2 regions of the Pseudomonas sp. E102 genome follow, and region 1 is predicted to be linked to the other one. Evidence: predicted binding sites of a transcription regulator. Region 1 holds the regulator's gene; the other holds the start of a gene.

The links. The regulator sigma-54, encoded in region 1, starts transcription at its own class of promoters, with help from an activator protein. The targets are predictions, from matches to a motif close to ANTGGCATNNANNTTGCTNT.
Region 2: the regulator sigma-54 is predicted to act here: its motif matches at 1,871-1,890, upstream of glnA (type I glutamate--ammonia ligase).

Annotation. Positions count from the first base shown of each region.
Region 1 is NZ_CP084025.1:3,948,728-3,956,689, reverse strand. It holds gene tldD (metalloprotease TldD) at 1-499, shown strand, start outside; gene yjgA (ribosome biogenesis factor YjgA) at 544-1,068, opposite strand; gene pmbA (metalloprotease PmbA) at 1,222-2,568, shown strand; gene DOCECA_RS18125 (HPr family phosphocarrier protein) at 2,787-3,062, opposite strand; gene rapZ (RNase adapter RapZ) at 3,078-3,935, opposite strand; gene ptsN (PTS IIA-like nitrogen regulatory protein PtsN) at 3,938-4,402, opposite strand; gene hpf (ribosome hibernation-promoting factor, HPF/YfiA family) at 4,415-4,723, opposite strand; gene DOCECA_RS18105 (RNA polymerase factor sigma-54) at 4,799-6,295, opposite strand; gene lptB (LPS export ABC transporter ATP-binding protein) at 6,490-7,215, opposite strand; gene lptA (lipopolysaccharide transport periplasmic protein LptA) at 7,215-7,763, opposite strand; gene lptC (LPS export ABC transporter periplasmic protein LptC) at 7,750-7,962, opposite strand, start outside.
Region 2 is NZ_CP084025.1:4,565,679-4,573,640, forward strand. It holds gene typA (translational GTPase TypA) at 1-67, opposite strand, end outside; gene thiI (tRNA uracil 4-sulfurtransferase ThiI) at 202-1,656, opposite strand; gene glnA (type I glutamate--ammonia ligase) at 1,985-3,391, shown strand; gene DOCECA_RS20620 (chorismate mutase) at 3,513-4,070, shown strand; gene DOCECA_RS20625 (DUF4124 domain-containing protein) at 4,206-4,724, shown strand; gene DOCECA_RS20630 (DUF4124 domain-containing protein) at 4,721-5,347, shown strand; gene glnL (nitrogen regulation protein NR(II)) at 5,602-6,687, shown strand; gene ntrC (nitrogen regulation protein NR(I)) at 6,684-7,962, shown strand, end outside.

The DNA of each region.
Region 1 (7,962 bases):
GACCGAGTGCACCACCTTGATCGAAAACGGCGTGCTCAAGGGCTACATGCAGGACAAGCTCAATGCTCGCCTGATGGGCGTCGCTCGCACCGGCAACGGTCGTCGCGAATCCTACGCGCACCTTCCGATGCCGCGCATGACCAATACCTACATGCTGGGCGGCCAGAGCGATCCGGCGGAAATCATCGCCTCGGTGAAAAAAGGCATCTATTGCGCCAACCTCGGCGGCGGCCAGGTGGACATCACCAGCGGCAAGTTCGTGTTTTCCACCAGCGAGGCCTACCTCATTGAAGACGGCAAGATCACCGCGCCGGTCAAGGGCGCGACCCTGATCGGCAACGGGCCGGAGGCGATGAGCAAAGTGTCGATGGTCGGTAATGACCTGTCGCTGGACAGTGGCGTGGGCACGTGTGGCAAAGACGGCCAGTCGGTGCCGGTGGGTGTCGGCCAGCCGACCTTGAAGATCGATGCGATCACCGTGGGTGGCACGGGCGCATGACGGAGCCTTGGGTGGAGTGCAAGGCCTCCACCCAAGGACGAGACTCAGCGCAGGCCGCGTTGAGTCTCGTCCAGCTCACGGATGTATTTGAAGATTTTACGGCTCGAGGCCGGCGGCTTGTTGTGCGCCAGTTCGTGCTGGGCCTGACGGATCAGGGAGCGCAATTGCTGGCGATCGGCCTCCGGGTAGTCGATGACGAATTTTTCCAAGGTGCCGTCATCGCCAGCGATCAAGCGATCACGCCAGCGTTCCAGGTTGTGGAAGCGCTCGTTGTACTGCCGGGTGGAGGCATCGAGCTGGTCGAGCAAAACCAGGATCGCGTCAGTGTCCTGGTCGCGCATCAGTTTGCCGATGAACTGCAGGTGCCGTTTACGCGCGATATTCGCGGTGTGCTTGGGCGCATCGGCCAGGGCCCGGCGCAAGGCGTCGGTCAATGGCAGTTTGGCCAGCAAGTCAGGCTTGAGTGTTGTGAGGCGCTCGCCGAGGTCAACCAGAGCATGCAGCTCGCGTTTGACCTGGGATTTGCTTTTTTCACCCTCGTAGAGGGAGTCGTCGTAAGAATCAACCATGGTGGCAGTCCGCAAAGAAACGCCGCCATGATAACCAGTCGGGGGCCGCTTGTCCGGCCCGGTCGCTAGAAGGCCAAGGGTTTGTACGAAAAACAGCGCAGGCAGTTTGCGTGCAAACCCGATACCGAAAGCAGAATTTGAGTGGAGAACACCATGAGTGCAGTTCAGAGCGTCGGTCCGCAGGCATTGCCGGCACTGCAGGAGCAAGTCGAGCAGATTCTCGCCGAGGCCAAGCGACAAGGTGCCAGCGCCTGTGAGGTGGCGGTATCGCTGGAGCAGGGATTGTCGACTTCGGTGCGCCAGCGCGAAGTGGAAACCGTTGAGTTCAATCGGGATCAGGGTTTCGGCATTACCTTGTACGTAGGCCAGCGCAAGGGATCGGCCAGCACTTCGGCCAGCGGGCCCGACGCCATTCGCGAAACGGTGGCCGCGGCGCTGGCGATCGCCAAGCACACGTCCGAGGATGACGCCTCGGGGTTGGCCGATGCCGCCCTTATGTGCAAGGAACTGAAGGATTTCGATCTGTTCCACGCCTGGGACATCACGCCCGAGCAAGCCATCGAACAGGCGCTGCGCTGTGAGGCGGCGGCATTCGATGCCGACCGCCGGATCAAGAATGCCGACGGTACGACGCTCAATACGCACCAGGGTTGCCGGGTTTATGGCAACAGCCATGGCTTTATCGGCGGTTACGCTTCGACCCGTCACAGCCTCAGTTGTGTGATGATCGCCGAGGCGGACGGGCAGATGCAGCGCGACTACTGGTATGACGTCAGTCGCCAGGGCACGTTGCTGGCGGACCCGGTGAGCATCGGCCAGAAAGCCGCACAACGGGTAGCCAGCCGCTTGGGCGCGCGGCCGGTGCCGACCTGTGAGGTGCCGGTGTTGTTTTCTGCCGAGCTGGCCGGTGGTCTGTTTGGCAGCTTCCTGTCGGCGGTGTCTGGCGGCAACTTGTACCGCAAGTCGTCGTTCCTGGAAGGCGCGCTGGGGCAGAAGCTGTTCCCGGAGTGGATGACCATTGACGAGCGTCCGCACCTGATGCAGGCCATGGGCAGCTCGGCATTCGACGGCGATGGCCTGGCCACTTACGCCAAGCCGTTCGTGGAAAACGGCGAGCTGGTGTCCTACATCCTTGGTACCTATTCGGGCCGCAAACTCGGCATGCCGAGCACCGCCAACGCTGGCGGTGTGCATAACCTTTTCGTTACCCATGGCGAAGAAGACCAGGCGGCATTGCTTCGGCGCATGGGCCGGGGGCTGTTGGTAACGGAGTTGATGGGCCATGGGCTGAACATGGTGACCGGGGATTATTCCCGTGGCGCGGCGGGTTTCTGGGTCGAGAATGGCGAGATCCAGTTCCCGGTTCAGGAAGTCACCATCGCCGGAAACATGCGTGACATGTTCAAGCAGATCGTGGCGGTGGGGAATGATTTGGAGCTGCGCAGCAACATCCGCACGGGCTCGGTGTTGATCGAGCGGATGACCGTGGCGGGTAGCTGATACTCAAGGCCACAAAAAAAGGCGCGTCATTCATGTGGATGACGCGCCTTTTTTGTGTCGATTAGAGCTCATGGCAAGTCCGTTTTTGTGGCGAGGGAGCTTGTTCCGCTGAGCCGCGAAGCGGCCCCAACATCTTGCGGCCGCTGCGCACTGGAGCGCCAGCCCGGCCGAGCGGGAGCAAGCTCCCTCGCGACGAAATGGCCTTGGGTCCGGAGGAGTTATTCCCCCTCGTCGAAATAGTTGTTGATCAGCGCCACCAAGGCATCCATCGCCTCCTGGGCCTGTTCGCCCTCGGTGCTCAAGTGGATCTTGGTGCCCTTGCCAGCGGCGAGCATCATCATCGCCATGATGCTTTTACCATCGACGGTACTCTCAGGCGTGCGCCCGACCCGGATCGTGGTCTCAGGAAACTGACCCGCCACACCTACGAATTTCGCCGACGCTCGGGCATGCAAACCCAGCTTGTTGATGATTTCAATTTCACGAGCAGGCATCGCGGTGTGAATCCTTTAGCTGAGGTCGCGGTGGCGAACCTGGACGTTCTTCAGGGATTGTTGCAGGAGCTGACCCAGGCGTTCGGTCAGGTAGACGGAGCGGTGATGGCCACCCGTACAGCCAATGGCGATCGTGACGTAGGCGCGGTTGCTAGCGGCAAAGCGGGGCAGCCATTTGAGCAGGTAGCTGGAAATGTCCTGGTACATCTCTTCGACATCCGGCTGGGCGGCCAAGTAGTCGATTACCGGTTGGTCCAGCCCGGACTGCTCGCGCAGTTCCGGTTTCCAATAAGGGTTGGGTAAACAGCGGACATCGAACACCAGGTCGGCATCTACCGGCATTCCGCGTTTGAAACCGAACGATTCGACGAGAAAGGCCGTACCCGGTTCTGGCTGGTTCAGCAGGCGCAACTTGAGGGTGTCGCGCAGTTGATACAGGTTCAGGTTCGTGGTGTTGAGCTTGAGGTCCGCCAGGTCCGCGATGGGCCCGAGCAGTTGGCTTTCGTCATGGATCGCTTCGGCCAGGGAGCGGCTCGCATTGCTCAGTGGATGGCGCCGGCGAGTTTCGGAGAAACGCTTGAGCAAGGTTTCTTCGTCGGCATCCAGGTAGAGCACATCGCATTGGATATGGCGGCTGCGCACTTCCTCGAGCAGTTCGGGGAAGCGCGACAAGTGGCTGGGCAGGTTACGGGCATCGACCGACACGGCGACCAGCGGTTGCGCCAGTTCGGTGTGGATCAGGGCGCGCTCGGCCAACTCCGGAAGCAGGCCTGCCGGCAAGTTGTCGATGCAGTAGTAGCCGCTGTCCTCAAGCACATTGAGGGCGGTACTTTTACCGGAGCCGGAGCGGCCACTGACGATGATCATGCGCATGTTTAATGACCGTTCTGCTCGTCCAGGACAACCTGATACAAAGCGTCGTTACTCGTTGCGCTGCGCAGTCTTTCGCGCACTTCCTTGCGGTCCAGCATGCTGGCGATCTGGCGCAGCAGCTCAAGGTGCGCATCGGTCGCCGCTTCCGGAACCAGCAATACGAACAGCAGGTCGACCGGGGCGCCGTCGATGGCGTCGAAATCTATGGGCGCTTCAAGGTGCAGTAGCGCGCTGATCGGCGACGTACAGCCTTTGAGGCGGCAATGTGGAATGGCGATGCCGTTGCCAAAACCGGTGGAGCCTAGTTTTTCACGGGCGATAAGGGCCTCGAAGACGTCCTGCATTTCCAGATCCGGCACTTCGCGGTGGATCAGGTTGGCAATTTGTTCGAGGGCTTTCTTCTTACTGCCACCCGGCGCGTTCACCTGGGAACGGCCGGGGGTCAGGATGGTTTCTAGTCGGATCATGGATTGGGGGGGTTAACGACCGGTTGCGCCCTGGAGGAGGCTCTGGGTCTTTTCCTTATGCTTTTTGAGTTGGCGATCCAGCTTGTCGGTCAGCAGGTCAATCGCGGCATACATGTCATCATGCTCCGCATTGGCAACCACTTCTCCGCCGGGAATATGCAGTGTGGCTTCGATCTTCTGCTTCAGCTTTTCGACGTTCAGAATGACTTGCACGTTGGTGATCTTGTCGAAATGCCTCTCCAATCGGTCGAGTTTTTCGCCGATGTAGGTGCGCAGGGGTTCGGTCACTTCCAGTTGGTGTCCACTGATGTTGACTTGCATACAGCTTCTCCTTCGTTGCCAGTGCATAAAGCGGCAGGCTGGGTGCCTGCCACTGGAACGCTGTGGCGTGGCCTGTTACATCAACCGCTTGCGTTCGCTCGAAGGTGCGATCCCCAGGGATTCGCGGTATTTGGCGACGGTACGGCGGGCCACCTGAATGCCTTGTGCCTCCAGTAAACCAGCGATCTTGCTGTCACTCAACGGCTTTTTCTGATTTTCCGCAGCGACCAGTTTTTTGATGATCGCGCGGATGGCCGTGGACGAGCATTCGCCGCCTTCGGAGGTGCTGACGTGGCTGGAGAAAAAGTATTTCAATTCATAGATGCCCCGAGGGGTATGCATGAATTTCTGGGTGGTCACCCGTGAAATCGTCGATTCGTGCATGCCCACCGCCTCGGCAATGTCATGCAGGACCAACGGCTTCATCGCTTCGTCGCCATATTCCAGGAAGCCGCGCTGATGCTCGACGATCTGGGTGGCGACTTTCATCAGGGTTTCGTTGCGGCTCTGCAGGCTCTTGATGAACCAGCGCGCTTCCTGCAACTGGTTGCGCATGAAGGTGTTGTCGGCGCTGGTATCGGCGCGTTTGACGAAACCTGCGTACTGGGCGTTGACGCGCAGCTTGGGCATCGACTCCTGGTTGAGCTCCACCAGCCAGCGATCGTTGTGCTTGCGCACGATTACGTCGGGGACGACGTATTCGGGCTCGGTGGATTCGATCTGTGAGCCAGGACGCGGGTTGAGGCTTTGCACCAGCTCGATGACCTGGCGCAGTTCATCTTCCTTGAGCTTCATGCGACGCATCAGTTGGCTGTAGTCGCGTCCGCCCAAAAGGTCGATGTAATCGGTCACCAGGCGCTTGGCTTCGGCCAGCCACGGGGTTTTGGCGGGCAATTGGCGCAGCTGCAGCAACAGGCATTCGCCCAGGTTGCGAGCACCGATGCCGGCGGGTTCGAACTGCTGGATGCGATGCAAGACGGCTTCGATCTCGTCCAGCTCGATGTCGAGCTCGGGGTCGAAGGCTTCGAGGATTTCTTCCAGCGTCTCGTCCAGGTAACCCTGGTTGTTGATGCAATCGATCAGGGTCACGGCGATCAGGCGATCGGTATCGGACATCGGCGCCAGGTTCAGTTGCCAGAGCAGATGACTCTGCAAGCTCTCGCCGGCGGACGTGCGGGTAGTGAAATCCCATTCGTCGTCATCGCCGCTCGGCAGGCTGCTGGCGCTGGTCTGATAGACGTCTTCCCAAGCCGTGTCCACGGGCAGGTCGTTGGGAATGCGCTCGTTCCATTCGCCATCCTCAAGGTTGTCCACCGTGGGGGCGGCTTCCTGTTGGTAGGTTGGTTCCTGGATTTCCGGGGTGGTTTTCTGCTCGACATTGTCGGCCAGTGGATCGGTGTTGTCGAAGTCGTCGCCCTCTTCCTGGCGTTCGAGCATCGGATTGGATTCCAGGGCCTCTTGGATTTCCTGTTGCAGGTCCAGGGTCGACAATTGGAGCAGGCGGATGGCCTGTTGCAGCTGCGGTGTCATCGTCAGCTGCTGGCCCATTCTCAAGACTAGCGATGGTTTCATGGCAGGGGCTTAACACCTTATTTGCCGGCGCACATGCGCCATCCACTACAGGGCGCCGGAGCGCCAAACTTAAGCAAATTATATGCCTGAAACTGAAGTGTTTGCCTAGGGGGCGTCTTCAATTAATTGAGAGTGCCCACGGGTCGTCATCGGACATTCGGCGCCACCCAGGCCTTCGCCTGAGGCTTCGTGGCTTAAAGGCGGAACTCGTGGCCCAGATACACTTCCTTGACCAGCTCGTTGGCCAGGATGGTGGCCGAGTCGCCCTCGGCGATCAACTGGCCGTCGTTGACGATATAGGCGGTCTCGCAGATGTCCAGTGTCTCGCGCACGTTGTGGTCGGTGATCAGCACGCCGATCCCCTTGGCCTTGAGATGATGGATGATCTGCTTGATGTCGCCCACCGAAATCGGGTCTACGCCGGCGAAGGGTTCGTCGAGCAGAATGAATTTCGGCGCGGTAGCCAGGGCGCGGGCAATTTCCACGCGACGACGTTCGCCGCCGGACAGGCTCATGCCCAGGTTGTCGCGAATGTGGCTGATATGGAATTCCTGCAGCAGGCTCTCCAATTCCTGGCGGCGGCCGGCCTTGTCGAGCTCCTTGCGGGTCTCGAGGATGGCCATGATGTTGTCGGCCACCGACAGTTTGCGGAAGATCGACGCTTCTTGCGGCAGATAACCGATACCGGCCTTCGCCCGGCCGTGCATCGGCTGGTGGCTGACATCCAGGTCGTCGATCAGTACGCGGCCCTGGTCGGCCTGAACCAGCCCGACGATCATGTAGAAACAGGTTGTCTTGCCCGCGCCGTTGGGGCCGAGCAAGCCAACGATCTGGCCGCTGTCGATGGACAGGCTGACATCGCGCACAACCTGGCGGCTCTTGTAGCTCTTGGCCAGGTGCTGGGCTTTCAGAGTTGCCATTACTGCGCCTTCTGCTCGTCGGTTTTCTTTTTCGGCTGGATCACCATGTCGATCCGCGGACGCTGTTCGGTCACCTTGCTGCCAGTGGCACGGCCGGCGCTGGCCAGCTTCTTGACCGTGTCGTAGACGATCTTCTCGCCTTGGGTCACGTTGTTGTCCTTGTCGACGACCTTGGCGCGGTCGATCAATACAACGCGGTCCTGGGCGGCGTGATACTGGATGGTGACCCCGTAACCCTGCACAGGCTTGGTGTCGCCTGCGGTCTGCAACTGTTCGAAGTACGCCAGGTTGCCCACGGATGTCACTACGTCGATGTCGCCGGACTGGGTGCGGGTGATGGTGACGGTATTGCCGGTCACCTTCATCGAGCCCTGGGTAATGATCACGTCACCCTTATAGGTGGCGACACCGTTCTTGTCGTCCAGTTGCGCGTCGTCGGCCTGGATGCGGATAGGCTGGTCGCGGTCGTTGGGAAGGGCCCAGGCGCTCGCGCTTCCCAGTGCAGCGCCCAGACTGAGCAAAATAGGGAGGGTTTTAGCGAGCTTCATACTGTCCTCTTACTTTCGATAGCAGGTGTATCCTGCTTTCCTTCAAATACGCCTTCATTCCCACGCCGGTCGACACGCCGCCAGCGCCGTCGATTCTAACGGGTTGCTCGGTCTGCGCATATTCTCGCTGCGGGAAGACCGTCATGCGACTGCTGGTGATGATGGTCGTACGGTTCTTTTCATCGGTCCGTGCGATGCG
Region 2 (7,962 bases), 620 kb from region 1:
CTACCAGGGTGGTCTTACCATGGTCAACGTGAGCAATGATGGCGATGTTGCGTAGATTTTCGATCACTTGTGTATCTCGATCAGAGGATTCGGTGTGCTGACAGGTCGTGGCAGCGATTTACAGTAGAGTCCGACAGTTACAGCGTGTCGGCGGCGTCGGGGGGCCGGTGACGCAGGCCACAGGCAAACAGCCCCGGGCACTTAGCTCGGTCGATAAACGCGCACATTGGCATGCCCCTCACTGAGCAAATGGTGAGCATGCAGGCGACTCATCACGCCTTTGTCGCAATACAGCAGGTACTGGCGAGTAGGGTCCAGTTCCTTGAAACGCGCGTTCACTGCATAGAACGGCATCGTTTGTACCTCGACGCCGGCGATACTCAGCGGGTCGTCCTCAGCATCGTCCGGGTGACGGATGTCGATGATGATCTGACCGGCCAGCGCTTCGCCGACTTCTTCAATCTGGATGTCCTGGCCCAATTCGTCGATGACCCGATCGATCGGTACCAGCCTGGCGTTCTCGATCGCGCGCTCGAGTACCGCCATGTCGAATTCTTTCTCTTCGTGCTCCACGCGCCCGCGCTTGGCCGCCGTCTTCGGATTGACCGAAATGACCCCGCAGTACTCGGGCATGTGCCGGGCGAAATCGGCGGTGCCGATCTCGTTCGCCGTGTCGATGATGTCCTGCTTGTGGCTGGCGATCAGCGGGCGCAGCACGAGTTTCTCGGTCACGCAGTCGATCACCGACAGGTTCGGCAGCGTCTGGCTCGATACCTGGGAAATCGCCTCGCCGGTCACCAGCGCGTCGATGTGCAGGCGGTCGGCGATGCTCGTCGCGGCACGCAACATCATACGCTTCAAAATGACGCCCATATGACTGTTATCGACTTTGCCGAGAATCTCGCCCAGGACTTCTTCGAACGGCACGCTCACAAATAACACGCGCTGGGAGCTGCCGTACTTCTTCCAGATGAAGTGCGCCACTTCCATCACGCCCAGCTCATGGGCGCGCCCGCCGAGGTTGAAGAAGCAGAAATGGCTCATCAGGCCGCGACGCATGATCTGGTAAGCGGCGACGGTGGAATCGAAGCCACCGGACATCAGCACCAGCGTCTGCTCCAGTGACCCCAACGGGTAACCGCCGATGCTGTCGTGCTGGCTGTGGATCACGAACAACCGCTGGTCGCGAATTTCGATGCGCACTTCAACCTGCGGATCTTTCAGCGAGATCCCGGCGGCGCCGCACTGCCGGCGCAATTGGCTGCCGACATAACGTTCCACGTCCATGGAACTGAACGGGTGCTTGCCGGCGCGCTTGCAGCGGACCGAAAAAATCTTGCCGGCCAGTGCATCACCATAATGGAGCATGCACTTGGCGAGGATATCGTCGAAGTCCCCCAGCGGGTACTCGTCAACTTGCAGGAAATGCGCGATGCCCGGCATGCAGCTCAGGCGCTCGGTCATTTCCTTCAGCAGCTTGGGTTCGCTGACGCGGGTTTCCAGTTCGAGGTTGTCCCACACACCGTTCACCACCACGGCCGGGTCCAGGTCACGGAGCACGGCACGGATGTTCTTGGCCAACTGGCGGATGAAACGCATCCGTACCGGGCGGCTCTTGATGGTGATCTCGGGGAAGACTTTTACGATTAGTTTCATGAAAACAGCGCGCGAACGGCCAGCCGAAAAAGGGGGGCGCGGATTATAGCGGAAATTGCTCAAGGTTTAACCAGTTTATGTGCAGATGGTTTTGCATGCACCAAAACGGGTCATTATCGATTAACGGCGCCACATTGCAGTGCGTTATTGTCTGACAATCTTTGATTTGCGCCTGTAAAAGCGTGGATTTGGTGCAAAAAACCCATGGTGGGGCACTGGCATGCAATTTGCTCCCTTGTGAGGCAGGTTGCCTTGGCAGAGTATTCGCGCCGGCATCACCCATATCTAAGGGCACTCCACTACCCGCCCGAAGCCACCCGGAGGACATATGTCGAAGTCGGTTCAACTCATCAAAGATCATGACGTCAAGTGGATTGATCTGCGCTTCACTGACACCAAAGGCACTCAACATCACGTGACCATGCCGGCCCGTGATGCGCTGGACGACGAATTCTTCGAAATCGGCAAGATGTTCGACGGTTCTTCCATCTCCGGCTGGAAAGGCATCGAAGCCTCCGACATGATCCTGATGCCGGACGACGAAACCGCCGTCCTGGACCCGTTCACCGAAGAGCCGACCCTGATCCTGGTCTGCGACATCATCGAACCTTCGACCATGCAAGGTTATGACCGCGACCCACGCGCCATTGCCCACCGCGCCGAGGAATACCTGAAGTCCACCGGTATCGGCGACACCGCTTTCTTCGGTCCAGAGCCTGAGTTCTTCATCTTTGACTCGGTCAAGTTCAAGTCCGATATCTCCGGCTCCATGTTCAAGATCTTCTCCGAACAAGGTTCGTGGATGTCCGACCAGGACGTGGAAGGCGGCAACAAAGGCCACCGTCCAGGTATCAAAGGCGGCTACTTCCCGGTTCCACCGTTCGACTTCGACCACGAAATCCGTACCTCCATGTGCAACGCACTGGAAGAAATGGGCCAGACCGTCGAAGTTCACCACCACGAAGTGGCAACTGCCGGCCAGAACGAAATCGGTGTGAAATTCAACACACTGGTGAAGAAGGCTGACGAAGTCCAGACCCTGAAGTACTGCGTACACAACGTTGCCGACGCCTACGGCCGCACCGCGACCTTCATGCCGAAGCCTCTGTACGGCGACAACGGTTCGGGCATGCACGTGCACATGTCGATCTCCAAGGACGGCAAGAACACCTTCGCTGGCGAAGGTTATGCCGGTCTGTCGGACACTGCCCTGTACTTCATCGGTGGCATCATCAAGCACGGTAAGGCCCTGAACGGCTTCACCAACCCGTCGACCAACTCCTACAAGCGTCTGGTACCAGGCTTCGAAGCCCCGGTCATGCTGGCCTACTCGGCTCGCAACCGTTCCGCCTCGATCCGTATCCCTTACGTTAACAGCCCAAAAGCCCGCCGTATCGAAGCGCGCTTCCCGGATCCGGCTGCCAACCCATACCTGGCCTTCGCTGCACTGATGATGGCCGGCCTGGACGGTATCCAGAACAAGATCCACCCTGGCGATGCCGCTGACAAAAACCTGTATGACCTGCCGCCTGAAGAGGCCAAGGAAATCCCACAGGTTTGTGGCAGCCTGAAAGAAGCCCTGGAAGAGCTGGACAAGGGCCGTGCGTTCCTGACCAAGGGCGGCGTATTCAGCGATGACTTCATCGACGCTTACATCGCACTGAAAAGCGAAGAAGAAATCAAGGTTCGCACCTTCGTACACCCACTGGAATACGAGCTGTACTACAGCTGCTGATCCAGTAAGCGCCGCCACGCACGGCGTGAACTAAAGAGAGGCCTCCTTCGGGAGGCCTTTTTTATGGGCGCAGGATGCGTGCATGATGGTGCGCCGCTTCCCTTACAAGACGAGATCGCCAATGACTTCCCGCTTGAAGATTTGCCTCGCCCTGTCTGCCGCACTGCTGTGTTCCACAGCCGAGGCCAGCAACGCCCCCGACGCCCTGACGCCGTTGCTCAATGCCATCGGCGAACGCCTGCTGATCGCAGATCAAGTGGCATTGAGCAAATGGGACAGTGGCAAACCCGTAGAGGACCGTCCGCGCGAGCGCGAAGTCATTGCCGCCGCCGTGGCCCAGGCGCCCACCTACAAGCTGAACGGCGAGACGGTGGAGGCGTTTTTCGCCGCCCAGATAGAAGCCAACAAACTGGTCCAATACATCAACTTGTCCGACTGGGCCCTGGACGGCAAGGCGCCAGACCTGCCGCGCCCGGACCTGGTAGGCGAGATCCGCCCTAAACTCGACCGCCTGCAAAAACGCCTGCTGCAACAACTGGCCGACTTCGCGCCCTACCGCACCGATCCACAGTGCCCGCAATGGCTGGCCCAGGCCACCCACCACAACAAACAGCACCCGGTGCACCGGCTGGCCCTGATCCGGGCAACCGGCGGACTGTGTATATCCATAAAACCCTGAGGCCACACCCCCTTTCCCTGTGGGAGCGAGCTTGCTCGCGATGAGGCGGACTCTGGGCTGGGCGCAACACTTTGGCCAACCGCTCTCCGTGACCTATGCTGCAACTATCACCTCTTGTTTTCGGTCAATTTTTCCATGGGTCGTGGTTTATCAATCTTCTTTTTGTTGCTGCTGACGCTGCCCGCCGCCGCGCAGATCTACAAATACACCGACGCCAACGGCAACACCGCCTACAGCAACCAGCCGCCCGACGGCGTGCCGGCCCAGGCGGTGGAGTTGCCGCCGCTCAACAGCGTTGAAACCCAGGCTCCGACCACCCCGGAAACGCCCGCACCTGCGCAAAACAACGACGCGCCGCGCAACGCCTACGACCTGCTGGAACTGACCGACATTCCAACCGATGAGGCCCTGCGCGCCAACAATGGCACCTTCACCGTCGGCGTTCGGACACAACCGCGCCTGCAAAGCCCCCATCTGTTCAGGTTGCTGCTGGACGGCCAGCCCTATGGCCAGCCTAGCAATGTGCCACGGCTGCAATTGATGAACATCGATCGCGGCGAGCACAGCCTCGCAGTCCAGGTCATCGACGGCGAGCGCCTGGTGCAGCAGAGCGAAACCGTCACCTTCACCGTGCAGCGGGTACACGTTCCTTGAGCCGCTGGTTACTCGCCGCAGCCCTGCTGTTGAGCGCATCGCCGGGCCTGGCGCAGGTCTATACCTACATCGACGCCCAGGGCAATCGTGTCTTCACCGACCAGCCCCGCCCCGGCAATGCCAAGAAACTGCAGCTATCACCGGGCAACCGGGTGCAGGCGCCGCCCCCGGGTACAACCTCAACGGCGCCACCGGAGGAACCGCGACCCGAACCATTGTTTCGTTACGAGATGCTCCGGCTGCTGATTCCCGAACCGGACGCCACGATACGCAGCACCGCCGGGGAGCTGATCGTCACCGCCACCAGCGAACCCGGCCTGCAGAAAGGCCATCGCTACCGCCTGCTGCTGGATGGCAAACCCACCGGCGCCGCAGGGCCCAGCCCGGTATTCGCGTTGAAGAATATCGACCGTGGCAGCCATCAACTGGCGGTTGAAATCCTCGATGAGCAAGACCGTATCGTCGAACGCACCGCCAACCAACCCTTCCACATGCAGCGCATGTCCCTGGCACAGAAGCGCCGCGTCAAACCTTGTACAAAGGCCGATTACGGCCAACGTCCCGAATGCCCGCTCGCCGACAAGCCCAAGGAAGAAGAAAGCAGCATCCTGCCGTTCTTCTAATGCCCCTGGAGATGGAGCACCATATTGGTGCAGGCTCCGCACGCCCTACCCAGATACCAACCCATTTTGGTTCGAAAATACCCGAAAGCGCTGGCAGAACGCCGCGTAAACGAGCGTACAAAGGCTGATTGAGGCTTTAAACGCTTCTTTTCGGAGCCTTGGTTTGGTTTTTGCATTTTCCTGGTATCAGCGCATTAATCGCGCGCGCAATTTGAGGGCTTGCCTCCAATTGCTACGCTTTAAAAGAGGTCCTGATGACCATTAGCGACGCACTACACCGCTTGCTGCTCGACAATCTCACCACCGCGACCATCCTGCTCGACGCCGAACTGCGCCTTGAGTACATGAACCCGGCGGCGGAGATGCTCTTGGCTGTCAGTGGCCAGCGCAGCCATGGGCAGTTCATCAGCGAACTGTTTACCGAATCCGCCGAAGCGCTCAACTCCCTGCGCCAGGCCGTCGAGCAAGCCCACCCATTCACCAAGCGCGAAGCCATGCTCACCGCCCTGACCGGCCAGACCCTGACCGTCGACTACGCGGTAACGCCTATCCTGAACAACCACGCCACCCTCCTGTTGCTGGAAGTCCATCCCCGTGATCGCCTGCTGCGCATCACCAAGGAAGAGGCGCAATTGTCCAAGCAGGAAACCAGCAAGATGCTGGTGCGCGGCCTCGCCCACGAGATCAAGAATCCGCTTGGCGGCATACGTGGCGCGGCGCAGTTGCTCGCCCGTGAGCTGCCGGAAGAAAGCCTCAAGGACTACACCAACGTCATCATCGAGGAAGCCGACCGCCTGCGGAACCTGGTGGACCGCATGCTCGGCTCGAACAAGCTTCCGTCCCTGGCGATGTGCAACGTCCACGAAGTGCTGGAGCGCGTCAGCAGCCTGGTCGAAGCGGAAAGCCAGGGCTGCATCACGTTGGTGCGCGACTACGACCCGAGCATCCCCGACGTCCTGATCGACCGCGAGCAGATGATCCAGGCCGTGCTGAACATCGTGCGCAACGCCATGCAGGCCATCAGCAGCCAGAACGAGCTGCGCCTGGGCCGCATCAGCCTTCGCACCCGCGCCATGCGCCAGTTCACCATCGGCCATGTGCGTCATCGCCTGGTGACCAAGATCGAAATCATCGACAACGGCCCGGGGATCCCTGCCGAGCTGCAGGAAACCATCTTCTTTCCCATGGTCAGCGGCCGCCCGGACGGTACCGGGCTGGGGCTGTCCATCACCCAGAACATCATCAGTCAGCATCAGGGCTTGATCGAATGTGAAAGCCACCCTGGCCACACCACTTTCTCGATCTTCCTGCCACTGGAACAAGGAGCCACATCGACATGAGCCGTAGTGAAACCGTGTGGATCGTCGATGACGACCGTTCTATCCGCTGGGTCCTGGAAAAAGCCTTGCAACAGGAAGGCATGACCACCCAGAGCTTCGACAGCGCCGATGGGGTGATGAGCCGCCTGGCCCGTCAGCAGCCGGACGTCATCATCTCCGATATCCGCATGCCCGGCGCCAGTGGCCTGGACCTGCTGGCGAGGATTCGCGAGCAGCATCCGCGCTTGCCGGTGATCATAATGACCGCTCATTCCGACCTGGACAGCGCCGTCGCGTCCTACCAGGGCGGTGCGTTCGAATACCTGCCCAAGCCGTTCGACGTCGACGAAGCCGTGTCCCTGGTCAAGCGCGCCAACCAGCATGCCCAGGAACAACAAGGCCTGGAAGAAGTGCCAGCCCTGGCCCGCACCCCGGAAATCATCGGCGAAGCGCCGGCGATGCAGGAAGTGTTTCGCGCCATCGGCCGCCTGAGCCATTCCAACATCACCGTGCTGATCAACGGCGAGTCGGGCACTGGCAAGGAATTGGTTGCCCATGCCCTCCACCGTCACAGTCCCCGGGCGGCGTCGCCATTCATTGCTTTGAACATGGCGGCGATTCCCAAGGATCTGATGGAATCCGAGCTGTTCGGCCATGAAAAAGGTGCGTTTACCGGCGCGGCCAACCTTCGACGCGGACGCTTCGAACAGGCCGATGGCGGCACCTTGTTCCTTGACGAAATCGGCGACATGCCGGCCGACACCCAGACCCGCCTGCTTCGGGTATTGGCGGACGGTGAGTTCTATCGCGTGGGCGGCCATACGCCGGTCAAAGTGGATGTGCGGATCATCGCCGCGACCCACCAGAACCTGGAAACCCTGGTCCACGCCGGTAAATTCCGGGAAGACTTATTCCATCGCCTGAACGTGATCCGCATCCACATACCGCGCCTGGCCGACCGCCGCGAAGACATCCCGACCCTGGCCCGGCATTTCCTTGGCCGCGCCGCTCAGGAACTGGCCGTGGAGCCCAAGCTGCTCAAGAGCGAAACCGAGGAATACCTCAAGAACCTGCCATGGCCCGGCAACGTGCGCCAATTGGAGAACACTTGCCGCTGGATCACGGTAATGGCTTCGGGGCGCGAAGTGCATATCAGCGACCTGCCACCCGAGCTGTTGAGCCTGCCACAAGATTCGGCGCCGGTGACCAATTGGGAACAGGCCCTGCGCCAGTGGGCCGACCAGGCGTTGGCCCGCGGCCAATCGAGCCTGCTGGACAGCGCCGTGCCGAGCTTCG